One region of the Streptomyces sp. NPDC051636 genome, then DNA from elsewhere that is predicted to be linked to it. Evidence: riboswitches for the same ligand, from Rfam matches in the RefSeq annotation. Region 1 holds a riboswitch; each other region holds the start of a gene.
The links. A riboswitch is a leader RNA that binds a small molecule or an ion and turns the genes downstream of it on or off. The one in region 1 is predicted to bind cyclic di-AMP.
Positions count from the first base shown of each region.

Region 2: it holds a riboswitch for cyclic di-AMP, as region 1 does, so the genes downstream of both, ACIBBH_RS09825 (peptidoglycan DD-metalloendopeptidase family protein) here and ACIBBH_RS24990 (C40 family peptidase) in region 1, are expected to answer to the same signal.
Region 3: it holds a riboswitch for cyclic di-AMP, as region 1 does, so the genes downstream of both, ACIBBH_RS07005 (NlpC/P60 family protein) here and ACIBBH_RS24990 (C40 family peptidase) in region 1, are expected to answer to the same signal.
Region 4: it holds a riboswitch for cyclic di-AMP, as region 1 does, so the genes downstream of both, ACIBBH_RS20205 (transglycosylase family protein) here and ACIBBH_RS24990 (C40 family peptidase) in region 1, are expected to answer to the same signal.

Region 1 is NZ_JBITDA010000015.1:61,201-68,879, reverse strand. Features, by position in the region: gene ACIBBH_RS25020 (adenosylmethionine--8-amino-7-oxononanoate transaminase) at 1-708, opposite strand, end outside; gene bioB (biotin synthase BioB) at 701-1,897, opposite strand; gene ACIBBH_RS25010 (8-amino-7-oxononanoate synthase) at 2,045-3,172, shown strand; gene ACIBBH_RS25005 (DUF397 domain-containing protein) at 3,225-3,449, opposite strand; gene ACIBBH_RS25000 (helix-turn-helix domain-containing protein) at 3,459-4,328, opposite strand; gene ACIBBH_RS24995 (ATP-binding protein) at 4,550-5,008, shown strand; gene ACIBBH_RS24990 (C40 family peptidase) at 5,244-5,717, opposite strand; cyclic di-AMP (ydaO/yuaA leader) riboswitch at 5,721-5,932, opposite strand; gene ACIBBH_RS24985 (hypothetical protein) at 6,237-6,545, opposite strand; gene ACIBBH_RS24980 (ATP-dependent Clp protease proteolytic subunit) at 6,553-7,191, opposite strand; gene ACIBBH_RS24975 (trypsin-like peptidase domain-containing protein) at 7,387-7,679, shown strand, end outside.
Region 2 is NZ_JBITDA010000004.1:48,746-56,424, reverse strand. Features, by position in the region: gene ACIBBH_RS09845 (helix-turn-helix domain-containing protein) at 1-44, shown strand, start outside; gene ACIBBH_RS09840 (DUF6126 family protein) at 41-163, shown strand; gene ACIBBH_RS09835 (tyrosine-protein phosphatase) at 182-979, opposite strand; partial or broken gene ACIBBH_RS09830 (GH36 C-terminal domain-containing protein) at 1,354-1,566, shown strand; cyclic di-AMP (ydaO/yuaA leader) riboswitch at 1,874-2,033, shown strand; gene ACIBBH_RS09825 (peptidoglycan DD-metalloendopeptidase family protein) at 2,038-2,964, shown strand; gene ACIBBH_RS09820 (DUF6250 domain-containing protein) at 3,106-3,672, shown strand; gene ACIBBH_RS09815 (SGNH/GDSL hydrolase family protein) at 3,736-4,521, shown strand; gene ACIBBH_RS09810 (TetR/AcrR family transcriptional regulator) at 4,812-5,426, opposite strand; gene ACIBBH_RS09805 (Glu/Leu/Phe/Val dehydrogenase dimerization domain-containing protein) at 5,462-6,640, opposite strand; gene ACIBBH_RS09800 (MBL fold metallo-hydrolase) at 6,782-7,679, shown strand, end outside.
Region 3 is NZ_JBITDA010000003.1:5,282-12,960, forward strand. Features, by position in the region: gene ACIBBH_RS07000 (hypothetical protein) at 230-583, shown strand; gene ACIBBH_RS07005 (NlpC/P60 family protein) at 1,416-2,579, opposite strand; cyclic di-AMP (ydaO/yuaA leader) riboswitch at 2,587-2,761, opposite strand; gene pcrA (DNA helicase PcrA) at 2,989-5,475, shown strand; gene ACIBBH_RS07015 (peptidoglycan DD-metalloendopeptidase family protein) at 5,518-7,011, opposite strand; gene ACIBBH_RS07020 (esterase/lipase family protein) at 7,268-7,679, opposite strand, start outside.
Region 4 is NZ_JBITDA010000010.1:214,031-221,709, forward strand. Features, by position in the region: gene ACIBBH_RS20190 (nucleoside triphosphate pyrophosphohydrolase) at 1-964, shown strand, start outside; gene ACIBBH_RS20195 (cytochrome P450) at 1,063-2,346, shown strand; gene ACIBBH_RS20200 (transglycosylase family protein) at 2,527-3,543, shown strand; cyclic di-AMP (ydaO/yuaA leader) riboswitch at 3,726-3,910, shown strand; gene ACIBBH_RS20205 (transglycosylase family protein) at 3,915-4,595, shown strand; gene eno (phosphopyruvate hydratase) at 4,907-6,208, shown strand; gene ACIBBH_RS20215 (septum formation initiator family protein) at 6,328-6,804, shown strand; gene ACIBBH_RS20220 (DUF501 domain-containing protein) at 6,831-7,355, shown strand; gene ACIBBH_RS20225 (exopolyphosphatase) at 7,494-7,679, shown strand, end outside.

The DNA.
Region 1 (7,679 bases):
CAGAGTGCGCAGATAGGCGGGGGAGTGGAACCGCATCCCGCCCGCGCCCTGCACCACCGGCTCCACGATCACGGCGGCCAGTTCACCGGCGTGCCGTTCGATCAGGTCGTGCAGGTGGTCGGCGTACGCGTCCTCGTACTCCACGGGCGGCGCGTCGGCGAACAGCTGGCGCGGGAGCACCCCGCTCCACAGTCCGTGCATCCCGCCCACGGGATCGCACACGGACATCGGCTGCCAGGTGTCGCCGTGGTAGCCGCCCCGCCAGGTCAGCAGGCGGCTCTTCTCCGGGCGGCCGAGCGAACGCCAGTACTGCAGGCACATCTTGACCGCGACCTCGACCGACACCGACCCGGAGTCGGTCAGGAAGACGTGCTCGAGCCCCTCGGGCGACATGTCGACAAGGAGCTTCGCGAGGCGTACGGCGGGCTCATGGGTGAGCCCGCCGAACATCACGTGGCTCATCCGCCCGATCTGCTCTCGCGCGGCCTCGTTCAGGACCGGGTGGTTGTAGCCGTGGATCGCCGACCACCACGACGACATGCCGTCCACCAGCTCGCCCGAGCCGTCGGCGAGCCGGAGCCGGACCCCGCTCGCCGACTCCACGACGAGCGGTTCGGCACGCCCGGGCATCGGGCCGTACGGATGCCACACGTGCCGCCTGTCCAGCTCCAGCAGCTCCGGCACGCTCAGGCCGGGCCGGTCAGGCATTGGGCGCGAGGTCCGTGCCGGCACCCCGGCGGCGTACGGCGACGAGGTCGGTACGTGCCTCGCCCGTCTGGGGGACCGAAGCGGTACCGCAGATTCCGCCGCCCTCGTGGGAGCCGCAACCGGCGTCCGCCGCGTGCGAGCCGCAGCCCGCCTCCGCGTGTGACCCGCAGCCGCCCCCGGCCGATGCCCGGTGCTCCGGCAGCGTCACCTGGCCGGCCCCCTCGACCTCGAACCCGGCGTCCGCGATCATCTCCAGGTCGGCCTTGCCCGCCTGGCCCTCACTGGTGAGGTAGTCGCCGAGGAAGATCGAGTTGGCCAGGTGCAGGGCCAGCGGCTGCATGCTGCGCAGATGCACCTCGCGACCGCCCGCGATGCGCACCTCGACGTCCGGGCAGACGAACCGGACCATGGCCAGGATGCGCAGGCAGCGCTGCGGGGTGAGGTGCCATTCCTTGGCGAGCGGGGTGCCCTCGAACGGGATCAGGAAGTTCACCGGAACGGAGTCCGGGTCCAGCGCGCGCAGCGAGAAGACCACGTCGACCAGGTCCTCGTCCGACTCGCCCATGCCCGCGATCAGCCCGGAGCAGGCGGACAGACCGGCGGCGTGCGCCTTCTGCACCGTGTCCACCCGGTCGGCGTACGTGTGCGTGGTCGTGATGTCCGCGTACGTCCCCTCCGAGGTGTTGAGGTTGTGGTTGTACGCGTCCGCACCCGCCTCGCGCAGCCGCTCGGCCTGGCCGTCGGAGAGCAGGCCGAGGCAGGCGCACACCTCGACGCCCTCGTTCTGCTCCTTGATCGCCTTGATGGTGTCCGACACCCGGTCCACGTCCCGGTCCGTCGGGCCGCGCCCGCTGGCCACCAGACAGACCCGCTTGGCACCTCCGGCCAGGCCCGCGGCCGCCGCCTCGGAGGCCTCGTCGGGCTTGAGCCAGGTGTACTTCAGGATGTCGGCCTTGGAGCCGAGCCGCTGTGAGCAGTAGGAGCAGTCCTCCGGGCACAAGCCGGACTTGAGGTTGACCAGATAGTTGAGTTTCACGCGCCGGCCGAACCAGTGCCGGCGCACCTTGCCGGCCGCGGCCACCACATCGAGTACGTCGTCGTCGGAGGTGGCCAGTACGGCGAGTGCTTCCTCGCGGGTCGGCAGCTCGCGCCGAAGCCCCTTGTCCACCAGCGTGTTCAGCAGGTTCATGAGGTCCGATCCTGTCCTACGTGACCGCCCGGGGCCAAGGAGAGTTTGCACAACGGAGACGGTTCACCGTGTGGGTATTGCCACACCCTGGGCGACTGGCCGTCCGGCTAGTGTCTGTCCACTGCCTACAAAATCCCCGGAGGAGTCATGGCGTTCGGCTGGATCGACGACCAGGCGGAGCAGCGCCGCCGCGCCGGACTGGTGCGGAGCCTGCGGCCCCGGGTCGCCGACTCACCGCTCCTCGACCTCGCGAGCAACGACTACCTGGGCCTGGCCCGCCATCCCGAGGTCACCGAGGGGGCCGCGGCGGCGGCGCGGACCTGGGGCGGCGGCTCCACCGGGTCCCGGCTGGTCACCGGCACGACCGAGCTGCACACCGAGCTGGAGCGCGAGCTGGCCGACTTCTGCGGCTTCGAGGCGGCCCTGGTGTTCTCCTCCGGGTACGCCGCCAACCTCGCCGCCGTCACCACGCTGGCGCCGCACGGCTCACTGATCGTCTCCGACGCGGGCAACCACGCCTCCCTCATCGACGGCTGCCGGCTGGCCCGGGGCGCCACGCAGGTCGTGGGGCACGCCGACCCGGACGCGGTGCGCAAGGCGCTGGGCACGCGTGAGGGGCCCGCGGTGGTCGTCTCCGACACGGTGTTCTCGGTCGACGGGGACGCGGCACCGCTGGCGGCGCTCGCCGAGGCGTGCCGGGAGCACGGCGCGGGGCTGCTCGTGGACGACGCCCACGGCCTGGGCGTCCTGGGCGAGGGCGGCCGGGGCGCTCCGTACGCGGCGGGGCTCGCGGGCGCCGACGACGTGGTGGTGACGGTCACCCTGTCCAAGTCGCTGGGCAGCCAGGGCGGCGCCGTGCTCGGCCCGGCCCGGGTGATCGACCACCTGGTCAATGCCGCACGAACGTTCATTTTCGACACGGGCCTCGCCCCCGCCGCGGCGGGCGCGGCCCTGGCGGCCCTCCGACTGCTGCGCCGGGAGCCGGAACGGGCGGCGCGGGCACGTTCGGTGGCCGCCGAACTGCACGCACGCCTGACCGCCGCGGGTCTGGAGGCGGTGCGTCCGGACGCCGCGGTGGTCTCCGTGCGTGCCCCGTCCCCGGAGCAGGCCGTGCGCTGGGCGGCCGACTGCCGGGCGGCAGGCCTGGCCGTGGGCTGCTTCCGTCCTCCTTCCGTGCCCGACGGCATCTCACGGCTCAGGCTGACCGCGCGAGCGGACCTCTCCGGGGCCGAGATCGAACGCGCTGTACGAGTGATCGGCGCTACGCGACCATGAGTCGGCGTGACACGGTCGTGCACCGCCTGGGCGGAAACGGGTCAGTGCGAGGTCACCGGAGCGCGGCGACGAACCCCGCCCAGCTCCCGGGGGAGAAGAGCAGCGCGGGTCCGGCCGGGTCCTTGGAGTCGCGCACGGCGAGCAGCCCGGTCCAGGGACCGGAGTGCGGCCGGGCCGTCTCCACGCAGTTGTTCGCTCCGGTGCTGTAGCTGCTGCGCAGCCACCGCACACCGTGCAGATCGGTACTGGAAGGTACGTTCCGAGGCAGTGCAGACATGGTGCCTCCTTACGAGCCGTCACCTATCCCGGCGATGTAATCCAACGAGTCCTCGGGTGAAAGGGCGTGGATCTGAAGGGTGTTGAAGGCCTCTGAGTAAGCCTGGAGGTCTTCTTTCCGTTCCAAGTAGAGGCTACTCGTCAAGTGGTCCAGAACAACCACATCCAGATCAGAAGTGCTCGGAAATGAGAAGATAACGAAAGGGCCGGTGATACCGATGTGCGCCCCGGCGGCAAACGGCAGCACCTGGAGCCTGACTTGAGGCAGATGCGCCGCCTCCACGAGCCTGTGGAGCTGCCGCGCCATCACGTCCGGCCCGCCGACCTCCCGCCGCAGCACCGCCTCGTCCAGGACGGCGCTGAGCTCCAGCGGCGGATCCGACTGCAGCACGTCCTGCCTGGCCAGCCGCACCTCCACCAGCGTGTCCAGCCGCTCCTCGGTGTCGTCGACGCCCCCGCCCACGGCCGCCCGGGTGACCGCACGGGCGTACTCAGGCGTCTGCAGCAGCCCCGGAACCACCGATGTCTCCAGGGTGCGCATCCCGCTCGCCTGCGACTCCAGGCTGATGAAGTCCCGGTAGGTGGGGGGCAGCACCCCGCGGTAGGCGTGCCACCAGTGGTGCCGGCCGCCGCCGTCGTGCGATCCCGCCAACACCAGGAGCAACTCGCGCAGTTGGCGGTCGGTCACGCCGTAGGCATCCAGGAGTAACCGCACATCGGCCGGTTTCACTCCGCTGGCGCCCGTCTCGATCCGGCTCACCTTCGACTGGTGCCAGCCCACCAGACGGGCCGCCTCACCACTGGTGAGGCCCGCACCGGTGCGCAGCGCGCGCAGTTCGGCGCCCAGTTTCCGGCGGCGCACCGCGGGACCGTTCTGCATGGGCCACTCCTTACTCGCCATTACTCCTTATGTGCCGCCCGCACAGGGTGTGCCGTCGCAGAGTTCACCGCTTCGAGCGACAGATATATGCACTTCTTGGTGGATCCCACCCGTGACCGGCGCGCTGATGGCAGTCTGGCGATGAAGCACCAGTCCGGGACCGTACTCGAACCATCCGCTCCTGTCGGACTGCGGTCCCGTGGGAAAGGGACGACGTCGCCATGGCAGACCATTTGGAAGCATCCGTCACTCTGCCGAGCGATCCCGCCTCGGTCTACGCCGCCCGCACGTACGTGGTGGGCACCCTGGCGGAGTGGGGCCTTCCGGCGGACACGGACGTGGCCGACACCATCCGGCTCATCGTCTCCGAACTCGCCACCAACGCCGTACAGCACACTTTGGGGCAGTCACCCACCTTCACGGTGGACCTCGCGCTCGACCGTGACGAACATCTGCGCATCGGCGTCACCGACAGCCACCCCCGCTTCCCGAAGAGACTCCCGGCCGCCGTGCAGCAGGACAACGGCCGCGGCATGGTCATCATCCGCTGGCTGACGGCCGAGTGCGGCGGCAGGCTCAGGGTGCGCCCCACGCGCGAGGGGGGCAAGACGGTCCTCATCGAGCTTCCGTGGACACTTCCGGCCCGCCCGGTGACGCCGGCCGGCCAGCAGGAGCCGTAGGGGTTGTCCGGCAGGGTCTCCGCGCCGTGCCGGGCCGGGTGGTACGGGCCGCCACGCTGATCGGCGGCGGAGCGGCCGGCGGCGGCCGGGAGGGCGCACGGCTCAGGGGGCCGGCGCTGACGGCTCCGAGGGCGGCCCGCTCCTGAGGCCGTCGCCGTCTGACCTCGGGTCAGCCCGGGTCGCCAGCAGAGGGGGTGACGGCACGCCAGGCACCGCCCACCCCCTCTGCCGCGGGTCAGCTGACCCGGCCGTACCAGACGCTCTTCGTCCAGATCTTCTGCAGCCTCACCACGTCCCCGGTCCTCGGGGCGTGCCAGATCTTTCCCTTCCCGGCGTAGATGCCGACGTGGTAGACGCTCGAGCCCGAATGGAAGAAGACCAGGTCACCGGCCTTGCGGCTCTTGGCGGAGATGTGATGCGTCTTGTTGTACTGCTGGGCGGCCGTCCGCGGCAGCTTCTTGCCCGCCTTCTTGAACGAGTACAAGGTGAGACCGGAGCAGTCGAACCTGCGGGGGCCGGTGGCGCCCCACTGGTACGGCGCGCCCTTCTTGGACGCCGCGACCTGCAGTGCCTTCGTCGCCGGAGCCGCGGCCGCGGCGTCGGAGGCGACACCGGGTACGACTATCGAGCCGCCGACGGCGGCGATGGCGAAGGCCGAGGCAGTACCGGCCCGGGCCATGAGCGACGGGACACGATTGAGCGCAGTCATGCGCAACCCTTCGTCAGCCGCCTGTGAAGGATGACCTGTCGGATTCGGGCTGGCGAAGTTGCCCGGCCGCGTTGCCGCGGCTTCACCCCAAGGGCCGTTCGGAGGCGAACGAACGTCCGCTCCGGCGACCCGTCTTGCTTGGGTCCTCCACTCCTGCCGATCCACTCCTGTCGACCGGTCATCCAGGCGGCGGCAGGACTCGGCGTCCGCCCGGACCGCCCCACCGCTGTGGCGGGGGCTTGTCGTCAGACAGGGATCTTCGCCCACAGCTGTCCGAAAATCCCAACGGAACCGGGGATTTGTGGTGTTACTCACCACTCACCCGTTCGGGTGGACAGGCCTGCGTTCGAGTCGCTGCCGGGACGGCCGCGCACCCCCGGACCAGGGCGAAAGCACTTCCCGAGGCCCGTCGGCCGGGCGATGTGCGCAAGCTCGGGAGCCCTGAAAAAGGAGGCGCGGCTACTCCGGACGTGGGTACGTCCTTTGGGTCGTTTCGACTCAGTCCCGAAGGTGCAAGCGTCAACCGGCGCCGTCCGGTGGCACGGTGACGCGCGCGGTCCGGCGCTCGCCGTCCAGTACCCGAAGCGCCCGCGCCAGGGTGGGCGCATGCAACTCCGTCTCGCCCCGCTGGTGCATCAACGCCAGCGCGTCGCGCAGCTCTGTCGCCTTGCGCACCAGCGCCTGGGCGGCCCGCAGTCCGCTGTAGGTGTGGCCGTGCTGCGCCGGATTGATCCGGCCCAGCAGGTCTACCGCCTCCAGATAACGGTCGATCAACTCACCCTCGGCCCGGGTCAGCGCGGGCAGCGGCGGCAGCTCCGGTGGCAGCATCGGCGGCTCACCTCGTGCCCGGGGCCGTGGCGCGCGGGGCCTTGCGGCTGGGGATGATCCCGTCCACCAGTCCGTACTCCAGCGCGCCCCGTGCATCCAGCACCAGGTCCCGCTCGAGGTCCGCGTGGATCTGCTCCGGGCTGCGGCCCGTGTGGCGAACGAGCATTCCTTCCATCAGGGTGCGCACCCGGGCCAACTCCTCCGCCCGGATGATGAGATCGCTCGGCTGCCCCTGTGCGGGCTCGGCCAGCGACGGCTGCTGGAGCACCACCCGTGCGCCCGGCAGCGCGAACCGCTTGCCCGGCGTGCCGGCGGCCAGCAACACCGCGGCGGACGAACCCGCCTGGCCCAGGCAGACCGTCTCCACGTCGCAGCTGACGTACCGCACGGTGTCGTAGATCGCCGTCATGGCGCTGAACGAGCCGCCGGGGGAGTTCACGTACAGCGAGATGTCCCGGTCGGGTGCGTGGTGCTCGAGGTGCATGAACTGCGCCATGACGTCGTTGGCCGCGGTGTCGTCGATCGGCGAGCCGAGGAAGACGATCCGCTCCTGCAACAGCTTCGAGTACGGGTCGAGCGTGCGGTGCCCGGTGCTGGTGCGTTCGCTGAACTCGGGCAGGACATAGCGGGCGGACGGTCGGGTCATGACGTACCCCTCCTCATGGCAGAGCCGTCTCCGGTGGGCTCTCTCGCCAAAAATGTACAGGACGTACAGACTGAACTGGACGGGTCTCGGGTGCTCGGCTCCGGATGTCCTCAACTTCCCAGCAGTACATGGGCGATTTGCGAAGATAGGCTGGAGTAGACAGCGATCATTTCCGGGGCGAGCCCGGAGGTGGGGGTGGGCCGCCCGCCGTCGGAAGGCCCCGTACCCGTCGCCGTCCGCGTGCTCGGCGACGATCCCTGCGCGGACGTCGCCGTACTGGCGATCGGCTACCCGGAGTCCTTCGAGAACCCGGCCACGCAGAAGCCCGTCCACACCTCAGGCACCGTTCAGTCGCCGAACGTGCCCGCGGACCCCTCGCCGTCGCTTCCCCACTGCCCGGCGACCATCCAGCACTCCGCCACCGTCAACGCCGGAAACTCGGGCGGCCCGCTCCTCGACTCGGACGCCAAGGTGGTGGGCCTGAACAC
Region 2 (7,679 bases), on a different contig from region 1:
CGGCCGCCCTGTGCCTGGGCCCCCTGACCGGAGACCTGACATGACCGACCTGGAGGAGAAGTTCCCCCGCGCCCTGTGGGTCCGGCTGATCATCTACATCGCCGTCGGCCACATCCTGGCAGCCTTCGTCTACCTGCTGTTCGCGGTGGGCGCGAAGGGCTGACCGCCCTGCGGAACTTCGTCAGTCGAGCAGCCGCTCCCGCAGCCGTTCCCGGATCTCCGGCGTGACCCCGAGCCCCTGCTCCAGGTAGGCGTCCACGCCGCCCCACGTCTCCTCGACCGTCTCGAACGCCGCCGTCAGGTACTCGGCACGCGCGTCGAACAGCGGGCCGAGGAGCTCCATGACCTCGGAGGAGTACGCCGAGTCGGAGCTGCCGCTGCGGCGCACCTTGTAGCGGCGGTGCTTGGCGTTCGACTCCAGGTAGTCGGCCAGGATCGCGTCCCGCTCCACGCCCACGGCGAGCAGTGTGACGGCGATGGACAGGCCTGCGCGGTCCTTGCCGGCCGCGCAGTGCATCAGGGCGGGGACGCTGTCCTCGGCGAGCGCGTGCAGCACCCGGGAGTGCTCGGCGGTGCGCTCCTTCATGATCTTGCGGTAGGAGGCGATCATCCGGTTCGCCGCCTTGCCGTCCGCGAGGAGCGCGCGCAGCTGGTCGAGGTCGCCGTCGCGGACCATCGTCCAGAACTCGGCGCCGTCCGCCGGGTCGCTCAGCGGCAGGTTCACGTTGCGCACGCCGGGCAGTTCGACGTCCGGTCCCTCGAGCCTGTGGTCGGCCGCGTTGCGGAAGTCGAAGATGGTGTGCAGCCCGAGGGAGGCGAGGAACGCCGCGTCCTCGTCGGTCGCGTGCGCGAGGTGCCCGCTGCGGAACAGCACCCCGTAGCGCACCCGCCGTCCGTCCACCGTGGGCAGACCGCCCACGTCCCGGAAGTTGCGCACTCCGGTCAGCTCCGGTTCGGTCGACGGGATCTGCTGCGTCACGGGGGCTCCTCCCAGCCGTTCCCGCCGTCGCGGCTCGTCGGCGGGCACCCTGTCGACGATACGACATCGGTTTTCCCGGGCAATGAGTTGTCCACAGGCGTTGCCTCCGCGGCCAAGAGCGCTTGATGATGTTGGCTCCACTGGGGCCCCAGGATCGCGCTCGCCGACGCCGAGGCCCTCGCCGAGCACCCGCTGCCCGGCTACCGGCCCTTCGAGTCCCCGCTCGACGGCCGCGAGGAGTATCCGGTCGAGGGCGGCCCCCGCTTCGTCAGGCCCGCCCCGTCCTTGCGCGCCGGACAGCGGCGCGATACCGAGTGGGCCTCGAGACGTACGACACCGACGACGGCGAACTCCGGCTGCGCTTCCGCGAGCTCGGGGACGAGGCCGTCGTCCTCGCCTGGCTCCAGGCGCAGCGGTACGGCGAGCCGGTCCCGGCGCTGCGGCTGCGCGGCCTCGACCCCACGGCGTCGTACGAATGCCGCGAAACGGGCGAAGTTCACCGGGGTGCCGTGCTGCTGCACCACGGGCTGCGCACCGGGCTGCGCGGCGACTTCGATGCGACGGTTCTCCGCCTGTGTCGCATCTGAGCTTTCTGTCCGAATTAGACCCTTCATTCCAAGTCGCTGTGAATTAGGGGGCCATGGGGATGGGGTGCGTGAGGAGCGTCATATTCGTGACCGTCCGTCGCGCGTCATGTCCACGTAATCCGCGGGATCTTCCTGGGATTTGATGCAACGAAGACGCATCGAATTCACGGAGGGTGACCGGGAATTCCCGTAACGGATCACGTGAAACGCGGACAGAGGGAACCATCTGGTTGTCCCTTCGCGTCCTGCTCGCTTACGTTCGCCATCAATCCGGACGGAACGCCGAATCCTGCCGCCGCCCGGAGCCCGCACACACTCACCCGTGCACGGCAGGAGCGGGGGACCCACCAGGTACGACTGCCTGTTCCGGTCTCCGGGACGGCTAGGGGTGAAGCCGCGCCCCGCGCGCGGCCGGGCAGCTCCAGCCCGAACCCGACAGCTCACCTCGCAGGCGTCGGAGAGGAATTCGCCATGCCCGCGAAGGGTAAACACCGCCGTCCCAAGACCCGGCGTTTCACGCGCTCGATCGCCGTCGCCGGCACGGGCGGCGCCGCGCTCGCCCTGCCTCTCATGGGCGCCACCGGTGCCCACGCGGCCACCGCAAAGGATTCCGTTTCGGAAAAGGCCGTCCAGACCGTACCGGTGGCCGGGAAGAAGGTCTCCGCGGCACAGCCGGGCGCACGCACCTACACGGTGAGGACCGGCGACTACCTCTCCAAGATCGCCGACGAGCAGCACGTCAGCGGCGGCTGGCACCGGCTCTACGAGGACAACCGCGAGGCCGTCGGCAGCGACCCCTCGCTGATCCACCCCGGCCTGAAGCTCACGCTCGGCAAGAAGGCCGCGCAGACGGGCGGCAAGTCCTCCGCCTCCGCCGGGTCTTCGTCGTCCGTGAAGTCGAAGTCGCAGTCGGAGTCCGGGTCCACGTCGCGGTCCCAGTCGCAGTCGGCGTCCCGGTCGTCGTCCCCCGCGTCGGCGAACACCTCCGCCGGCTTCACGCTCCCCGTGGCCAGCGCCACCGTCGGCACCGGCTACCACGTGGCGGGCAGCATGTGGTCCAGCGGCCACCACACGGGCGTCGACTTCGTCGTCCCGACCGGCACCTCGCTGAAGGCCGTGGGTGCGGGCACGGTCGTCTCCGCGGGCTGGGGCGGCGCCTACGGCAACCAGGTCGTGATCAGGCTCGCCGACGGCTACTACGCCCAGTACGGCCACCTCTCCTCGCTCTCCGTCTCGGCCGGCCAGACCGTGGCCGCGGGCCAGCAGATCGGCCTCTCCGGCGCGACCGGCAACGTGACCGGCCCGCACCTGCACTTCGAGATCCGCACCACGCCGAACTACGGCTCGGACGTGGACCCCGTCGCCTACCTCCGCTCGCACGGCGTCGCCGTCGCCTGACGACCGCGTCGCCCGTCCCTGGGTGACCGAAGGCCGGACCCCCGATCCCCGGGTCCGGCCTTCGGTGTGTCGACAGCGGGGCCGGGGCCCGGGCACAGTGACCTCCATCAGGAGCAAGGCCTTCTGCAGCCTTGGGGGCCCTTGTCCGGCAGCCCGCACCCCGCCCACGACGACTTCCGGCACGGTCTCGGCCAGTGGGTGACCGAACTGCAGGACGGCGGCAGCGTCACCGCCTCCCACGGCTTGCTGGACATCGACGTGCCCAGCGGCGCGACGGTCTGGTTCCGCCGGTGGCTCGAAGGGCCGTACGTCCTGGAGTACACCGCCCCGCCGGCGTCGCAGGGCGGGGCCAACGGCCGCGTCTCGGACCTCAACAACTTCTGGAACGCGGCCGGCGTCCGTTTCCCCGGCGACCTCTTCGCGACGCCGCGGGGAGGCGGGCTCGAGGAGTACGACTACCTGAAGACGTATTACGCCGGCTACGGCGCCAACTCCAACACCACCACCCGGCTGCGCCGTTACGTCGGCGACGCCGGGGTCCGCCCCCTGGTCTACGACTGCACCGGGCCCCTGCTCGTCGCGAACGAACCCCAGCGCGTCCGGATCGTCTCGGATCACCGGCTTCCGGGTGTGGCGTATTCCCGGATGACGCATGCCGGAGGAGTGGCTTATCTCACCGACCGTCAAGCCCGTATTACGGTCGCGTAAGTCACACCCCAAGGTGAATCATGGTCCGATGTGGCAGACGATTCGAAGAGTGACAACAGATCAGTGATCGGGTCGTACGTGGCGGTGGGGGACAGCTTCACCGAGGGCGTGGGCGACCCCGGCCCCGATGGGGCGTTCGTCGGCTGGGCCGACCGGTTCGCGGTACTGCTCGCGGACCGGCGGCCCGAGGGCGACTTCAGGTACACGAACCTCGCGGTGCGCGGCAAGCTGCTCGACCAGATCATGGCGGACCAGCTCCCGCGGGCCGTCGAACTCGCCCCGGACCTGGTCTCCTTCTGCGCGGGCGGCAACGACATCATCCGCCCCGGAACCGACCCCGACGAGGTGGCCGAGCGCTTCGAGCGGGCGGTGGCACAACTCGCCTCCGTCGCCGGCACGGTCATGGTGACGACCGGCTTCGACACCCGTGGCGTGCCCGTGCTCAAGCACCTGCGCGGCAAGATCGCCACGTACAACGGGCATGTCCGGGCCATCGCCGACCGGTACGGCTGTCCCGTGCTCGACCTGTGGTCCCTCAAGACGATCCAGGACCGGCGTGCCTGGGACGACGACCGGCTGCACCTCTCGCCCGAGGGGCACACGCGCGTGGCCCTGCGCGCCGGCCAGGTCCTCGGCCTCGAGATCCCGGCCGACCCGGAGCAGCCCTGGCCCCCGCTCCCGCCTCGCGGCACGCTCGAGGTCCGCCGCGACGACGTCCACTGGGCCCGCGAGTACCTGGTCCCCTGGATCGGCCGCCGCCTGCGCGGCGAATCGTCCGGCGACCACGTGACGGCCAAGGGCGCGCTGTCCCCGGACGACATCAAGATGCGGATCGCCTCGGTGGCCTGAGCGGGTTCCCTCCGGGGGCCGGCAGCGGATGGCCGGGGTGTACGGCGGCGGGTACGCGCGTGCGGGGCGACGGTGGTCCCGTACGGTGTCCCGCCGCGGTGTCGTCGTACGGCGGAGCGGGGGCGCACGGCGCTCCGCGGTTCGGCGTGGACGGAGGTCTGCGGGAGTCGCTGCCGGCGGGCTGCCCGGGCTCCGTTCGTACTGGCCGGGAGTCGGGACGAGGGCTCCGCGCCGGCTAGCCGGGCGCGGCTCTCCGGGCGGCCCGGCCCGAACCGTCCCTCCGTGGAACGCTACCCCTCCGTCAACCCGTCGCGGTCCAGGCCCAGTTCCCGGGCGAGGGCCTCGTCCATCCATTCCTGGGCCCGCGACCGGGCTACCGCGCCCGCGTACGACGTCAGCTGGACGGCGAGGCCGTCGAGCAGGGCCGTCAGGCGCAGGGCCGAGCCGGTCGGGTCCGGGCAGTGGAACTCGCCCGCGGCGACCCCCTCGGCGATGACTTCGGCGATCGCCGCCTTCCACTGCCGGTCCAGGTCACGGGTGACCTCCTGGAGGCCGGGTTCGCGCAGTGCCACCGCCCAGCCCTCGATCCACAGCCGCCAGCCCTTGGCCTGGCCGGTGGGCGCGTACCAGCGCACGGCGGCCCGCAGCCGGCGCAGCGCGGACGTACGGCGGCCCAGCAGCTTGCGCAGGTGGGCGAGGTCGCCCTCGGCCGCGTACGTGAAGGCGGCTGCGACCAGCTTCTCCTTGGTCTGGAAGTGGTAGAGGACCAGCGCGTTGCTCACGCCGAGCGACGAGGCCACGTCGGCGATCCGTACCGCCGCCACGCCCCGCGCCTCGATCTGCTCGACGGCGGCCCGCAGCAGTTCCTCCCGCCGCTCCGCCACGCTCAACCGCACTCTCGCCACGCGGTCACCCTAGGGCCTGTCCGGCGGCGGCACGGTCACCGGTACCAGCCGAAACGCTCCGCGATCACCGGCAGCCGGTCGGCCGCGAGGGCGTGCGCGGCGGCCCGCGGAGTCGTTCCGTCGGCCTCCGCGCGCGCGAGCATCACCTCGACCAGGGCGCGCATCGAGCGCCGGGTGCAGGCGAACGCCTCCGCCGCGTCCGGGCCGATGTCCCCGAAGAGCGTCCACCACCACCAGGCGTTCGTCCCGGAGTTGACCACCACGTCCGGCAGCACGGTCACCCCGCGCGCGGACAGCGCTTCCTCCGCCGCCGGGAGGACCGGCATGTTGGCCGCCTCGACGATCCAGCGGGCGGTGACGCGGTCCTGGTTCGCGGTGTCGATCGCGTACGACACCGCAGCGGGCACCACCACCTCCGCCCGGGCGGACAACCAGGCCTCGCCCGGCAGTTCGCGGTCGGCGGGGCGCAGCACGGCCCGGTCCACGGTGCCGTACGCGTCCCGCGCGGCGAGCAGCGCATCGACGTCGAGACCGGCCGCGTTGGCGATCGTGCCCTTGATGTCGGCGACGGCCACGATACGCAGTCCCGCGCGCGCGAGGAAGCGGGCCGTGGCCCCGCCCATGGTGCCCAGCCCCTGCACCGCCACCCGCGTCCCCGCATGCGCCACCCCGGCCCGGTCCAGGGCCGTGAGCACCGACTCGGCCACCCCGCAGCCGCCGACCAGTTCGTCCAGGCCGATGCCGTCCACCTCCAGGGCGAAGGCGTCCGCGAGCCGCCGCCGGGCCGCGGCCTCGTCGTCGAGCAGCGGGTACACGGCCTGGACGGACGACTCCAGCCCCGCCTCGGCGGCGGCCCGGTCGACCAGGTCCTGGGTGAGCCCGAGGTCCTCACCGGTGGTCCAGCAGCTCTCGACGTACGGCCGCATGGCCCGCAGGTAGCGCACCAGCAGCCCGTACGCCTCCGGGGCCTGCGGATCGCAGTCGATGCCGCCCTTGGCGCCGCCCAGAGGTACGTACCGGCCGTCGGGGTCGTAGTGCAGCGCCTCCTTCATGGTCATGCCACGGGCAAGGCCGGTCACCTCCTCGAGCGTGCAGCCGGGCCGCATCCGCAGACCGCCGCCGGCCACGCCCCGCACCAGCCGGTCGACGACCAGGAATCCCCGGCGGCCGGTGACGTGGTCCGTCCAGACCGACGACATCAGAGGGGGTGTCATAGCCGGCAGTACCCGGGCTCCGGGCCGACCGGACCAAGGCCCACGGAAGCGTCCCGTCCGCGTCCCGTCACCCCGCCGACCCCGGGCTGTCGTAGCGGCCGACCATAATGGGTGGCCTCGCCGACTCCCCCTGGAGGTACCGTGACCGGTTCGGGTTCTCTGAGCTCCGGGCTCCGCGCGCTGCGGCCCGCGGCCTTCGGCGCGGATCCCGGCGGTGAGCGCATGGCGCGCATCCGCAGATCGCCCCACTTCAAGGACGGCGTCTTCCAGAACCCCGGAGGCACCGCCCGGACCCGGCCCTCCGGTTCCACGCTGGACTTCGCGAAGGTGTTCTTCGACCGGGAGACACGGCCCCGGCGCTCCCCCCACGGCACGGTCCCGGTGCACGCCACCACCCTGGCCGACCTCGCCCGGCCGCCCGCCACCGGGCTGCGGCTGACCTGGATGGGCCACTCCAGCGTGCTCGCGGAGATCGACGGGCAGCGCGTGCTGTTCGACCCCGTCTGGGGCGAGCGCTGCTCCCCGTTCCCCTTCGCCGGCCCCAAGCGGCTGCACCCGGTGCCGCTGCCCCTGGCCGCGCTCGGCCCGGTCGACGTGGTGGTCATCTCGCACGACCACTACGACCACCTGGACATGCCCACCATCAAAGCGCTGGCCGGCACGGACACCCTCTTCGCCGTGCCGCTGGGCGTGGGGGCCCACCTCGAACAGTGGGGCGTGTCCGAGGGCCGGCTGCGCGAGCTGGACTGGCACGAGGCGACCAAGGTCGGCGGCCTCACCCTGACCGCCGCCCCGGCCCGTCACTTCTGCGGCCGCGGACTGCGCAACACCCAGCACACCCTGTGGGCCTCCTGGGCCGTCGCGGGCGCGGAGCACCGGATCTACCACAGCGGTGACACCGGCTACTTCGAGGGCTTCAAGGACATCGGCGCCGACCACGGCCCGTTCGACGCCACGATGATCCAGGTCGGGGCTTTCAGTGAATTCTGGCCCGACATACACATGACGCCCGAGGAGGGCATGCGCGCCCACCTCGACC
Region 3 (7,679 bases), on a different contig from region 1:
GGGGAGCCGGTCACCTGGTGGAGGACGCTAAACCCGACGGTGACGGCTCGGTAACGCCATGTACGGAACTGACGTCACCGGACCGCCGGGTGTCCGCGCATGACCGTGCTCCCGGCCCACAGCCGCCGACTTCGGGCAGCGCGTTGACCGATGCGGCGGTTTCCGGGGCGCGGGAGAGTCAAGTGATGCTATGGGGCGCATGTAGTGCGGCCAATTAGACTGCGGCGCCATGGACTTACTCATCAATCTGTTCATCGGCCTGCACATGGTCGGCATCGCCGCGATCCTCGGCGGCATCCTGAGCCAGGTGAAGGCGATGGGCCGGGGCGAGGCCCGCTTCGTCCCCTTCATGCTGCGCGGCGCCCTCGCCATGTTGGGCACCGGTGTGATCCTGGTAGGGCTCAACCGGGCCGACGACCAGGACGTCAACATGATCAAGATCGGCGTTAAGCTGGCCCTGTTGATCGTGATCCTCGGGCTCGTCTACGTGAAGCGGGACGAGGAGCGGGTGGACAAGAGCCTCTTCGGCCTGGTGGGCCTGCTGACCACGGCGAACATCCTCATCGCCGTGCTGTGGACCTGACCGCGCCCCCCTCGGTCACCTGCCGCGGACCGAACCGGGCCAGGCGAGCGCCTCGGGCCGTTGCCGGCCTGGAACCGGCGGACGATGCCGGCCCGTTGCTTGTACGTGGCTTGACTGTTCAAGCAGGACATCAGGAAGTTTTCGCCCGATTCCCCTTGTGTCAGTGGCTGCCCACGTCATGGCCCTCCTGAGCGGGTTGGTCACCGGCCCCGGAATGCCGGGTCGTCCCCTTCACGGAGCGGCTGCCTCCTCGATCGCGGTCCGGCTCCTGTACCGGCCCGTGGGCTTTCCGGCAGGACGCAAGGAAATCACCAGCACAGCTGCTCCGAAGAGTGCGATGAGCATGATCCAGGCCGCGCCGACGTGCACAGCGTGAACAAACGCATCGTCTGCAGCGTGCGCAAGAGTGGGCCGGTGGACCGCGGTGGTGACATGCCGGGCCTGTTCGGGCGGAAACCCGCGCCCGGTCCTGCACCGGCCCGGGTGCATCGCTCAGCGAGGGTTCGATCGCGCGCCGGTACACGATCGACATGATCGTGCCGCCAACTGCGACTCCCGATCACGCTGCCGGTCTGGCGCACGGTGTTGGTGACAGTCGACCCGGCACCGGCCCGATCCAACGGCAGGGAGCTGATCAATGGCTGCCATCACCGGGCCGATCACCATGCCGATGGAGAGGCCCTGGACCAGCGACAGGATCTCGCTTACGGATGAGCGGGGTTTGCAGTCCGCGGAACCCGTAGGCGCCCATGGTCAGCGCCGCCCTGGTGAGCGCTGGTGTGGTGACAGGCGTAGCGGCCAGCGGCGAACCACATGCCGGCCTACAACGGGCTCAGGCCGGTCGCACCACGCTGTGGATGATCGATTCGCCGCCGTAGTAGATCGACTCCTCGCGGACGTAGGTACCCGGCTTGGGGGCGTGGATCATCATGCCGTTGCCGATGTAGATGCCGACGTGGCTGACATCGTCGTAGAAGAAGACCAGGTCACCGGGCTGGGCGTCGGCGAGGGGAACCGTGGTGCCCGCCTCGACCTGGTCGTAGGTGGTGCGCGGCAGGCTGACGCCGGCGGCCTTCCAGGCGGCCTGGGTCAGGCCGGAGCAGTCGTAGGAGCCGGGGCCGGTGGCGCCCCAGACGTAGGGTTTGCCGATCTGGGCACGGGCGAACGCGATCGCTTTGTCGGCCATGGTGGCGTACGAGGGCGACGTGCCGGAGGAGCCGGACGAGGTTCCGCTCGCCGAGCCCGACGAGCCCGACGAGTCGGACGACGAGCTGTCCTGTTGCGCCGCCGCCGCCTCCTGCTGCTGCTTCGCGAGCTCCGCCGCCTTGCGCGCGGCCTCCTCCCGCTTCTGCCTCTCGATCGCCGCGAGCCGCGCCTTCTCCTGGGCCGTCAGCGTGGACAGCAGTTCCCGTGCGGTGGCGAGCTTCTTCTGGACGGTGGCCTTGGCGGTCTGCAGGTCGTTCCGCGACTCGGTCAGCGTCTCGAGGCTCTTGGTCGCCTCCTGCCGCTTCTTCATGGTCGCGGACTGCTGGGTGACGTAGTCGTCGACCGCGTCCTTCTGCCGGGAGGTCAGCCGGCTCATCAGCTGCGTCTGGTCGAAGTAGTCCTGCGGGGTGTCCGCGAGCAGGAAGGTGGCGGTGTCGGGGGCGGTGGCCCCGGTCCGGTACTGGGCCGCGGCGAACGAACCCAGCTTCTCGCGCGCCTTGTTGAGCTTCTCCGTGCGCTTGGCCACCTCGTCGAGGAGGGCGTCGACCCGTCTGCGCTGCTTACCGGTGTTCTCCTTGGCCGCGTTGTACTTCTCGGTCGCCGACTCCGCCTGCCGGTACAGGTCGTCGACCTTCTTCTCGACCTCCTCAAGGCTCGGCTTGTCACCGTCAGCGGACGGGGTGGCGTCGGCCGTCTGGGAGAGCAGGGCCATGGAGGTGAGCGCGGCGGTGGCGAGGGCGGGGGTGCGTATACCAGCCACACCCGAGGGACGCTTGCGGTGCGACGCCAAGGGAGGCGACTCCTTCCAATGTTCCGCCTACCGGGTTAGCTGTCGGGTTCGGGCGGGTGGTTCGGAAGGGTTGCCCTACGGCCCTTCTCCCGGAGGGAGACGGACCGATTCACCCCAAGTTCGGTTGGGTCCCCGGCTCCGGTCGCCGCAGGGCGGCGCGCCGGACTCGGCGGAGGCCGCGCGGCCCGGCGACGTTCGCCGGTGGGGGCGTGCGGCCCGCCCGGCACGGTAGCCAACTCCTGTGGCTCATGTGAAGATTGATGCACGATATGCCCGATACATTTCTGTGACCCGGGGCAGAGATCCATTTCGGGTGACAGTGCGGCTCCGCAGAGTGAGCGGCGGGGAATCCGGTCATTTCCCGGGGCGGCGGCCGGTTGCCGGTGGGGCGCCCTAGACTCGGAGAGCGATGAGCAGCCTCTTTGACGACAGCTTCCTGGCGGACCTCCAGGCCCCTCGCGGGCACGAGGAGGAGCCCCCGCCACCGCCCGAGGACGAGCACGCTCCGGAGCCGGTTCCGGACGATCTGTTCGGGGGGAAGTTCGACGTGCCGCCGGACCGGGACGCCTACTACCGCGACGGCGCCCACCGCCCGGCCGTCGACTCGGCCGCGCTCCTGGAGGGGCTGAACGACAACCAGCGGGCCGCCGTCGTCCACTCCGGCTCCCCGCTGCTCATCGTGGCCGGCGCCGGCTCCGGCAAGACCCGCGTACTCACCCATCGCATCGCCTACCTGCTGGGCGAGCGGGGCGTGCACCCCGGGCAGATCCTCGCGATCACCTTCACCAACAAGGCCGCGGGCGAGATGAAGGAGCGGGTCGAGCAGCTCGTCGGCCCGCGCGCGAACGCGATGTGGGTGATGACCTTCCACAGCGCGTGCGTGCGCATCCTGCGCCGGGAGAGCAAGAAACTCGGCTTCACGTCGTCGTTCTCGATCTACGACGCCGCCGACTCCAAGCGCCTGATGGCCCTGGTCTGCCGCGATCTGGACCTCGACCCCAAGCGCTTCCCGCCGAAGTCCTTCAGCGCCAAGATCTCCAACCTGAAGAACGAGCTGATCGACGAGGAGGACTTCGCCGCCCAGGCCACCGACGGCTTCGAGAAGACCCTCGCCCAGGCCTACGCCCTCTACCAGTCGCGGCTGCGCGAGGCCAACGCCCTGGACTTCGACGACCTGATCATGACGACGGTCAACCTGCTGCGCGCGTTCCCGGACGTTGCCGAGCACTACCGCCGCCGGTTCCGCCACGTCCTGGTCGACGAGTACCAGGACACCAACCACGCCCAGTACGCCCTCGTGCGCGAACTCGTCGGCACCGCCGGGCACCCGGTGGACGTACCGCCCGCCGAGGACGACCTGCAGCCCGCCGAGCTGTGCGTGGTGGGTGACGCCGACCAGTCGATCTACGCCTTCCGCGGCGCGACCATCCGCAACATCCTCCAGTTCGAGGAGGACTACCCGGACGCGACGACGATCCTGCTGGAGCAGAACTACCGCTCCACCCAGACGATCCTCTCGGCGGCCAACGCGGTCATCGAGCGCAACGAGTCCCGCCGGCCGAAGAACCTGTGGACCAACGCGGGCGCGGGCGCCCGCATCACCGGGTACGTCGCCGACACCGAGCACGACGAGGCGCAGTTCGTCGCCGACGAGATAGACCGCCTCACGGACGCGGGCGAGGCGAAGGCCGGGGACGTCGCCGTCTTCTACCGCACCAACGCCCAGTCCCGTGTCTTCGAAGAGGTCTTCATCCGCGTCGGCCTGCCCTACAAGGTCGTCGGCGGCGTCCGTTTCTACGAGCGCAAGGAGGTCCGGGACGTCCTGGCCTACCTGCGCGTCCTCGCCAACCCGGAGGACTCGGTCCCGCTGCGCCGCATCCTCAACGTCCCCAAGCGGGGCATCGGCGACCGCGCCGAGGCGATGATCGACGCCCTGTCCCAGCGCGAGAAGATCAGCTTCCCGCAGGCGCTCAAGCGCGTCGACGAGGCGTACGGCATGGCCGCGCGCTCCACGAACGCCGTCAAGCGGTTCAACACGCTGATGGAGGACCTCCGTACGATCGTCGAGTCCGGCGCGGGCCCGGCGACCGTCCTGGAGGCGGTGCTCGAACGCACCGGGTATCTGGCCGAGTTGCAGGCCTCCACCGACCCGCAGGACGAGACCCGCATCGAGAACCTTCAGGAACTCGCGGCGGTGGCACTGGAGTTCGAGCAGGAGGCCGGTGAGGGCGAGGAGCCGGGCTCGCTCTCCGACTTCCTGGAGCGGGTGGCGCTGGTCGCCGACTCCGACCAGATCCCCGACGAGGACGAGGACGGCTCCGGTGTCATCACCCTGATGACCCTGCACACCGCAAAGGGCCTCGAGTTCCCGGTCGTGTTCCTCACCGGCATGGAGGACGGCGTCTTCCCGCACATGCGCGCCCTCGGCCAGACCAAGGAGCTGGAGGAGGAGCGGCGCCTGGCGTACGTCGGCATCACGCGTGCGCGGGAGCGGCTGTATCTGACCCGGTCGGCGATGCGCAGCGCGTGGGGCCAGCCGTCGTACAACCCGCCCTCACGCTTCCTGGAGGAGATCCCGCCCGCGCATGTGGAGTGGAAGCGGAAGGGAGCGGCGGCCCAGGTGTCCTCGGGACCGGCGTCGGGAGTGGCGGCCTCGCTGTCGTCGTCCCGCTCGCGCTCCTCGGCGTCGGGCGCGTCCGGTTTCGCCACGCGCCGCACCTCGGAGAAGCCGGTGGTGGGCCTGGCCGTCGGGGACCGGGTGACGCATGACCAGTTCGGGCTCGGCACGGTCGTCGCGGTGAAGGGCACGGGCGCGAACGCCGAGGCGACGATCGACTTCGGTGACGCCAAGCCGAAGCGGCTGCTGCTGCGGTACGCGCCGGTGGAGAAGCTGTAAGACGTCAGGGCGGCAAGGGTCCGGGGGTGCGTCCCCCGGGGCCTACGTCGGGTCGAGCCCGTGGCTGCGCAGCCACGGCAGCGGGTCTATGGCCGCCCCGCCGCCCGGCCGGACCTCGAAGTGCAGGTGCGGGCCGGTGGAGTTGCCGGAATTCCCGGAGTACGCGATCGGCTGCCCGGCTTTGACGCTCGTACCGGAGGGAACCCGGTAACTGGAGAGGTGGCAGTACCAGGTCTCCGTGCCGTCCTTCGCCGTCAGGATCATCATGTTGCCGTAGGCGCTGTTCCACTGCGTCCGTACGGTGCCGTCGGTCGCGGCCATCACGGTCGTCCCGTACGCGACGGGGAAGTCGATGCCGGTGTGCACGGACATCCAGTTCACGCCCGCCTGCCCGAAATAGGCGCTGAGCCCTTTCTGCGTGACCGGAAGGACGTACTTGGGGCGCAGCCGCTCCTTGCGGGCCGCCTCCGCCGCCGCCTTCTTCTTCTCGGCTTCCTGCTGGGCCTTGAGGTCGATGCGTTCCTGCGTCCGGCTGGCCCGGTCGGCGAAGTCGTCGGCGCCGGCGGAGAGGGTCTTGAGCTGGGTGTCAAGCTTGCTGTTGGCGACGGACGGCTTGACCGCATGCGTGTCCGAAGCGGCGGCCGTCGTGCCCTTGCCGCCGTCGGTCAGACTGCCGACGGAGGCGGCGGCGATTCCGGCGACCCCCATGACGCATGCCGAGGGCACGGCGACGGTCAGCAGCGCCGAGCGCTTGGGAGGCGTACGGCGGCGGGAGCGCGCCGCACTCCGGGAGCCCGCCCGGGGCGGGGCCGGGGTGATCTCTTCCTGGTCGTCGAGCAGCGGGGCGACGGTGGGCAGCTCGCCGGTGGCGGCCGACTCGCCGTCGTCCGCGGGGTGTTCCTGGGCGGCTTCCTCGTAGGGGACCTGCTCGAAGGTGGCGGTCGCCTGCTGGTCGAAGGGCTGCTCGAAGGATTCGGGCTGCTGCTCGGGCTCGGCGGCGGTGCCGTCGGAGTTCCACTGCGTGGCGTCGTACGCGCCGGTGTCGAAGGCCTGCGTGCCCCATTCCCACTGCTGGGTGAGGTCGGCGGCGGCACCGGCCTGGTCGGGCCGGAGCCAGGCGCTCGCGTCCCACTGGCCGCTGGTGTCCGGGGCCGTGGCCTGGTGCGGGACACCGGCGAGCTGCTGGTGACCGGTCGTCCAGGCGGTGGAGTCGTAGGTGCCGGAGTCGTAGGCGGTGTGGTGCTGGGCCGCGTACGGGTCGTAGTGGCCGGTCTGGTGGCCGCCGGTCGCCCACTGGGTGGTGTCGTACGCGCCGGTGGCGTGGTCCTCGCCCGGGATGTTGCCGAAGAGCGGGTCGGTCTCGAAGGTCGTGGTGGCGTGGGCGCCGGTGTGGAAATCGGTGGCGCCGTAGTCGCCGTACGTGGTGAAGTCGCCGTAGTGGGCTTCCTGGCCCCCGTGGGTCGCGTAGTGCGCGGAGGCGGCGTCGGAAGCCGGAGCCGGGGTGGTCGTGGTCCCCGACGGGTGACGGTCGTTCACCAACTTCTCTTTCGCCTCGACAACAGGGGCTGGCAGAGCAGTGCGGCGACTGTACCCGGCGGTACGCGGGCGCGACAATCTTCGGCCGGTTTCGCGTGCGAAGGAAACGGGCAATCGGCCGTGTTTCGGGGGACGGCGGGCACGGGTTTGGCTTTGCGTTCGAAGAGTGTTCGATGCCAGGCGGCTGTCCGGGCCCGTAAGCGGGCTGTGCCGGGCGGCTGTTGCGCCGTCCGGCACGTCCGCCGTCAAGCCGGGGTCAAGAAGCGACCGTGAGCCCGCCCCGGCGTTTCGCGGCCCCCGCCGTCGGCCGCTCGGTGTCGAGGGCCTGCCGTATCCCGGCGGCGACGGCCGGGTGGACGGGCAGGGCGAGATGCCCGATCCCGGTCACCGGCACGTTCAGGGCCATCAGGTCGGGGTGGTCGATACGGGCCGTCTCCAGCGGGTCCATCAGGGAGTCGAGGTCGCTCCAGAAGCTCACGAAGTACGTACGGCAGCCGGGCGCGGGCCGGGTCAGCTCCTCGATCAGCTCCGAGTCGGGGCGCATCTGGCGCACGATCGGGTGCGCGTTCGCCAGCGGCACGGCCCGGGTGCCGCCGTGCGGGCTGCCGAGCGTCACGAGCGTACGGACCCGGAGGTCACCGCCGAGCCGCTGCACGTAGTAGCGCGCG
Region 4 (7,679 bases), on a different contig from region 1:
CCCGGACGCGGCCCCCGGCCGGATCGTCCTGCTCACCACCAGCCACCGTGTCGCGCCCGGCCTGCTGTCCTGGCCGGCCTGGCAGGCGCTGCACGCCGCCGACCGCGTGCTGTGCGCGGACGGCGCGCATCCGCAGCTGCCCTATCTGCGCGAGGCCGGGATATCCGTGGACGAGGCCTCCCCGGCCGCCCAGGAACTCGTCGAGGCCTGCGCGGGCGGGCACACGGTGGTGGTCGTGGCGACGGGCGAGGGCGAACCGGCCCTCACGGACGGGCTGGCCCGTCTCGCCGGCACCGGCCGGGTCCACATGCCGGAGCTGGAGCTGCTCCCCGCCTCCTACGACCTGCCCGGCGCCCGCCTCCTCGACCTCGTCCAGGTCATGGACCGCATCCGCGCCGAGTGCCCCTGGTCCTCCCGGCAGACCCACGAGGGCCTGGCGAAGTACGGCATCGAGGAGGCGTACGAACTCGTCGAGGCGATCGAGGCCGGTGACCGCGAGGAACTGCGGGAGGAACTGGGCGACGTGCTGCTCCAGGTCGTCTTCCACGCCCGCATAGCCGAGGAGGACGCACAGGCCCCCTTCTCCATCGACGACGTGGCCGGCGGCATCGTCGCCAAGCTCATCCACCGCCACCCGCACGTCTTCGGCGACGAGAAGGCCGAGACCCCCGAGGAGGTCAAGGAGCACTGGCTGCGCACCAAGGCGGTCGAGAAGCAGCGCACGTCGGTGACAGAGGGGATACCCCTCGGCCAGCCCGGCCTCGCCCTCGCCGCGAAGCTCCACTCCCGCGTGCGCACGGCTGGCCTGGAGGTGCCCCTGCCCCAGGGCGAGGGCATCGGCTACGAGCTGCTGGCCCTCGCGGTACGGGCCGAGGCGGACGGCGTGGACCCGGAGGCGGCGCTGCGGGCGGCGGCCAGGGCTTACCGGGACGCGGTGCGGGCCGCCGAGGGCGTGGCGGGTTAGCCCCGCCGGCCCACGCCACCGCCCTCCCGCCCTCCTCACCCTCATGCCCTCCTCGCCCTCCGCGGGGTACGCGCCGGAAAGCCGGATACCGTCAAGGAGTGACCGACCAGCCCCACCCCCCGACCACCCCCGGCGCGCCCGCCCCCGACCTCTTCACCTGGGAGTTCGCGAGCGACCCCTACCCCGCCTACGCATGGCTGCGTGAGCACGCCCCCGTGCACCGCACCAAGCTTCCCAGCGGGGTGGAGGCCTGGCTGGTCACCCGGTACGCCGACGCCCGGCAGGCGCTCGCCGACCAGCGGCTCTCGAAGAACCCGGCGCACCACGACGAGCCCGCGCACGCCAAGGGCAAGACCGGGATCCCGGGGGAGCGCAAGGCGGAGCTGATGACGCATCTGCTCAACATCGACCCGCCGGACCACACCAGGCTGCGCCGGCTGGTCAGCAAGGCCTTCACGCCCCGCCGGGTCGCCGAGTTCGCGCCCCGGGTGCAGCAGCTCACCGATCAGCTCATCGACCGGTTCGCCGCGAGCGGCTCGGCCGACCTCATCCACGAGTTCGCCTTCCCGCTGCCCATCTACGCCATCTGCGACATGCTCGGCGTCCCGCGTGAGGACCAGGACGACTTCCGGGACTGGGCGGGGATGATGATCCGGCACGGGGGAGGGCCGCGCGGCGGGGTCGCGCGGTCGGTGAAGAAGATGCGGGGCTATCTCGCGGAGTTGATCCACCGCAAGCGAGAGGCGCTGTCGGCCGATCCCGCGCCCGGCGAGGACCTCATCTCCGGGCTCATCCGCGCCTCCGACCACGGCGAGCACCTCACCGAGAACGAGGCCGCCGCCATGGCCTTCATCCTGCTGTTCGCCGGGTTCGAGACGACGGTCAACCTCATCGGCAACGGCACGTACGCCCTCCTCACCCACCCCGGGCAGCGGCAGCGGCTCCAGGCGTCCCTCGCCCGCGGCGAACGGGACCTGCTGGAGACCGGCGTCGAGGAACTCCTGCGCTACGACGGCCCGGTGGAGCTGGCCACCTGGCGGTTCGCCACCCGGCCGGTCACCGTCGGCGGGCAGGACATCGCACCCGGCGACCCCGTCCTCGTCGTACTCGCCGCCGCGGACCGGGATCCGCAGCGGTTCGCCGATCCGGACGTCCTCGATCTGGGGCGACGTGACAATCAGCACCTCGGTTACGGCCACGGCATCCACTACTGCCTGGGCGCCCCGCTCGCCCGGCTGGAGGGCCAGACCGCGCTCGCCACCCTCCTCACCCGCCTTCCCGACCTCCGACTCGCGGTGGATCCGGCCGATTTGCGCTGGCGTGGGGGGCTCATCATGCGTGGACTGCGCACCTTGCCCGTGGAGTTCACACCCGTCCCGTAATCAACTGAAAGGGAGCACAAGCAGGGTCAAAAGTGACGCACGCTCAACTCTGTGATCTTCACGTGATCTGTGCGGCATTAACTTGTGACAAGTGATCGTCTGCCGATACGTTCACTCGTCAGCGCGGCGCCTCACCGCAGCCGCCGCGCCGGTCACTGCTGTCTTGCGAAAGGTCACCGCATGCTCTCCGGGAACGGTCGCCACCGTCGCCCCCGCCAGGCTCCGGCCCTCCTCGTCGCGGCCGGAGTGACCGGCTCCGCCATCGCCATCCCACTCCTCGGCGCCACCGCCGCCAACGCGGCCGACGGGACCACGTGGGACAAGGTGGCCGAGTGCGAAAGCGGCGGCTCCTGGAGCGCCAGCACCGGCAACGGGTACTACGGCGGCCTGCAGATATCCCAGGACGACTGGGACAAGTACGGAGGCCTCGACTACGCCTCCAGCCCCGACCAGGCCAGCCGCTCGCAGCAGATCGCGGTCGCCGAGAAGATCCTCGCCGACCGGGGCACCACCCCCTGGGCCACCTGCGCTCTGCTCTCCGGCCTTACGTCGAACTCCGGTTCGGTCGATGTGGACACCGGCGTCGGGGAGCCCGGATCATCCGGCTCCGGTGACTCATCCGGTTACTCCGGTTCATCCAATTCCTCCGGTTCCTCCCATTCTTCGGACTCCTCGTCCCACTCGTCGGACAGGTCCGGTTCCGCCTCGTCGTCCGGCCCGTCCTCCGACGCCTCCCCGTCGCCGAGTGCGAGCGCGGACGCCGACAGCGGTGTCACGGACGGTTCCTCCGACTCCGCGAAGTCGGACAAGTCGGCATCTTCCGACTCCAAAGACTCCCAGGAGAGCGGCAGCTCGTCCACGACGACCCCCAAAGTCGACGACTCGGACGATTCATGGCAGAGCGGGGGTTCTTGGAACCTTGTAGACACCGGAGCGATCAGCAGTGGCCGCCACCGGGGTGACAGTGCGGACGAAAGCGTGACAAACGGTCAGACCGCCAGCGCTTCCGGTCGTCACGCCTCACGCGACTACACCGTCCGCGCCGGTGACACCCTCGCCTCCATCGCCGACTCTGTTGACCTCGAGGGCGGGTGGCGGGCGCTCTACACCGCCAACAAGGACGCCATCGGCACCGACCCGAACAACATCACCCCCGGTCAGACCCTGGAAGTCGGTACCGAAACGGGCGAAAAGTAGCGGTACTTGACGCCCTGTTTTGTGCCCGATGTCCGGTTCGGTGAAAGTGTGGGATGAGTCTCAGAAGCCCTGATCGTCTTTGAAATTCGGCGGAGCGCGTGTCTACGGTCGTGACCGCTCGCCAATGCGAGCCCCGGCTGCCGCAACGCCGAATCCTGCCAGTGGCCGCCCGGGAACAGTCGTCGCGTCAAGCGCCGTAGGCAGGAGCGGGGGACCCAAGGTAAGTGCCGTGACCGGGAGTTGAGAGACGACCGGGACCGGCTGGGGGTGAAGCCGCGCCTCGCACGAGACACGTGTGAGGGGCGGCCGGGCAACTCAACCGGCCCGAACCCGACAGCTCACCTCGCAGGCGTCGGTGAGGGGATCGAACCATGCTGTTTTCCGGCAAGGGCAAGCACCGTCGTCCGTCCAAGGCCACTCGCGCCATCGCGCTCGCCGGTGTCACCGGCGTCGCCGTCGCCGCCCCGCTGATGGCGGCCGGCAACGCCTCCGCCGCCACCGCCTCCGAGTGGGACGCCGTCGCCCAGTGCGAGTCCGGCGGCAACTGGTCCATCAACACCGGCAACGGCTACTACGGCGGCCTGCAGTTCTCCGCCTCCACCTGGGCCGCGTACGGCGGCACCCAGTACGCCTCGCGCGCCGACCTGGCCAGTAAGTCGCAGCAGATAGCCGTGGCGGAGAAGGTCCTCGCCTCTCAGGGCAAGGGTGCCTGGCCGGTCTGCGGCAAGGGCCTGTCCAGCGCCACCTACAGCGGCGGCGCCAGCAGCTCCTCGAGCTCCTCGCCGAACAGCACCGGCACCCGTTCGACCACCGAGCAGCAGGCCTCCCGCTCCGCCGAGCGCCCGGCCGCCAAGAAGACCGTCACCACCCCGACCGGCAAGAAGGTCAAGAAGGGCGACGGCGAGTACAAGGTCGTCACGGGCGACACCCTCAGCTCGATCGCCGAGAAGCACCACGTCGCCGGCGGCTGGCAGAAGCTGTTCCAGCTGAACAAGGACATCATCGACGATGCCGATGTCATCTACCCGGGCCAGCAGCTGCACCTGAAGTGACCCCCGGCTCGTAGCCGAACCACAGCGCCCTCTTCCCGGGGCCTCCCCAGTGGAGGCCTCGTGAGGGTCACCCCCGTCCCCACGGGCTCCCCGCTCCGGTGCGTGTTCCCCCGTACGCACCGGGGCGGGGTTTTTTCTCCCCTCTTTGTTCCGCCGGGGAACAATGTGTACCGTCAGCCTGTCGTCACCGTGTCCACGGGACGGTCGGTCGGCTGCCGACGCCCCGGGGACGGTTAGGCTCTAGGCGCAGGGCACAGCCGTAAGGCACACAGCCCCGCACTTTCAGCGTCACATCCAAGAAGGAGATGCTCGTGCCGTCCATCGACGTCGTCGTAGCCCGGGAAATCCTGGACTCCCGAGGCAACCCCACGGTCGAGGTCGAGGTCGGCCTCGACGACGGCAGCACGGGGCGTGCCGCCGTTCCGTCCGGCGCCTCGACGGGCGCCTTCGAGGCCATCGAGCTCCGCGACGGTGACCCGAACCGCTACCTGGGCAAGGGCGTCGAGAAGGCCGTCCTCGCCGTCATCGAGCAGATCGGCCCGGAGCTGGTCGGCTACGACGCCACCGAGCAGCGTCTGATCGACCAGGCGATGTTCGATCTGGACGCCACCGACAACAAGGGCTCCCTCGGCGCCAACGCCATCCTCGGCGTCTCCCTCGCCGTCGCCCACGCCGCCTCCGAGGCCAGCGACCTCCCCCTCTTCCGCTACCTGGGCGGCCCGAACGCGCACCTGCTGCCGGTGCCGATGATGAACATCCTGAACGGCGGCTCGCACGCCGACTCCAACGTGGACATCCAGGAGTTCATGATCGCCCCGATCGGCGCGGAGTCCTTCTCCGAGGCGCTGCGCTGGGGCGCCGAGGTCTACCACACCCTGAAGAAGGTCCTGAAGAACAAGGGCCTGGCCACCGGCCTCGGCGACGAGGGCGGCTTCGCCCCGAACCTCGGCTCCAACCGCGAGGCTCTCGACCTCATCCTCGAGGCCATCAAGGAGGCCGGTTACGCCCCCGGCGAGCAGATCGCCCTCGCCCTCGACGTCGCCGCGTCCGAGTTCTACAAGGACGGCGTCTACGTCTTCGAGGGCAAGGAGCGCTCCGCCGCCGAGATGACGGAGTACTACGCCGAGCTCGTCGAGGCGTACCCGCTCGTCTCCATCGAGGACCCGCTGTTCGAGGACGACTGGGAGGGCTGGAAGACCATCACCGCCAAGCTCGGTGACAAGGTCCAGCTCGTCGGGGACGACCTGTTCGTCACCAACCCCGAGCGCCTGCAGCGCGGCATCGAGGACGGCGCCGCCAACGCCCTGCTGGTCAAGGTCAACCAGATCGGCTCGCTGACCGAGACCCTGGACGCCGTCGAGCTGGCCCAGCGCAACGGCTACAAGTGCATGATGTCGCACCGTTCCGGCGAGACCGAGGACGTCACCATCGCCGACCTGGCCGTCGCCACCAACTGCGGCCAGATCAAGACCGGCGCCCCGGCCCGCTCCGAGCGCGTCGCCAAGTACAACCAGCTGCTGCGCATCGAGGAGATCCTCGACGACGCGGCGGTGTACGCGGGCCGCAGCGCCTTCCCGCGCTTCAGGGGCTACGAAGAGGTCTCCAAGGGCTGACCCAACCGGTCAGGCCCGAGTAGGGCCTAGCCAGTCGTACGTACGTCCCCGTACCCGGTCCCGTACCGTGTCCGGGGACGTACGCACGTAGGAAGCACGCAGGGGAGGCGGAGAGCCAGATGGCCGCGAAGGAACGGGACCGTTTCTCCACCGCGACCAGGATCCGGCTGCTCGGCGAGCAGACGGCGGCCCGGGTCTACCGCTCCCAGACCAAACGGCAGGCCCGCCGCTCCCGGCTCACCAGCCGGGCCGCGCTGCTCGCCCTCGTGGTCTGCTCGCTGGTGGTGGCCCTGGCCTACCCGATGCGGCAGTACGTCTCCCAGCGCGCCCAGATCGCCGACCTGGAGCGGCAGAAGAAGCAGGCCGGCGAACGGGTCGAGCAGCTGCGCGATCTCAAGGCACGCTGGCGGGACGACGCGTACGCCGAGCAGCAGATCCGGCGGCGGCTGCACTATGTGATGCCGGGGGAGACCGGATACGTCGTGATCGACCCGGACGCGGCCAAGCAGGCGCGCGCCGACCTGGTGGCGGCCGACCGCCCCTGGTACGCGAACGTCTGGGACGGGGTCGACAAGTCCGACGCCTCCGACCAGTGAACCCACAGAGAGACTTTCGTACAGGCATGGAAACGCCCCCGCCCCACACCCCGCGCACCGAACCCACCGAGGCGGACGTCGAGGCCTTCAAGCAGCAGCTCGGGAGGCCGCCGCGCGGACTGCGCGCGATCGCGCACCGGTGCCCCTGCGGGCAGCCGGACGTCGTCGAGACGGCCCCCCGGCTGCCCGACGGCACGCCCTTCCCGACGCTGTACTACCTGACGTGCCCGCGCGCCGCGTCGGCCATCGGCACGCTCGAGGCCGACGGCGTGATGAAGGAGATGACGGAGCGGCTGGCCACCGACCCGGAGCTCGCGGCCGCCTACCGCGCCGCCCACGAGGACTACATCCGGCGCCGGGACGAGATCGAGGAGCTGACGGGCTTCCCCAGTGCGGGCGGCATGCCGGACCGGGTGAAGTGCCTGCACGTCCTCGTCGCCCACTCACTGGCCGCCGGCCCGGGCGTCAACCCGCTGGGCGACGAGGCGCTGGCGATGCTGCCGGAGTGGTGGCGCAAGGGGCCGTGCGTCGTTCCGGCCGCCGACGAGTGACCGTGGCTCCGCTGCCGTTCCCGGGGGCCGCACCCCAAGATCCCCCTTCGGCCTGAACGGCCTCGTCCACAAGCGCCGGACGGGCCAGGACATGCCGGCCGGCGCTGCAATGCCTCCCGATCACAGAAGGGCCCACCCATGACCCGCGTCGCCGCCATCGACTGCGGTACGAACTCCATCCGTCTGCTCGTCGCCGACGCGTACCCGGAGACCGGTGAACTCGTCGAGCTGGACCGGCGTATGACCATCGTGCGGCTCGGGCAGGGCGTCGACCGCACCGGGCGGCTCGCCCCTGAGGCACTGGAGCGGACCTTCGCCGCCTGC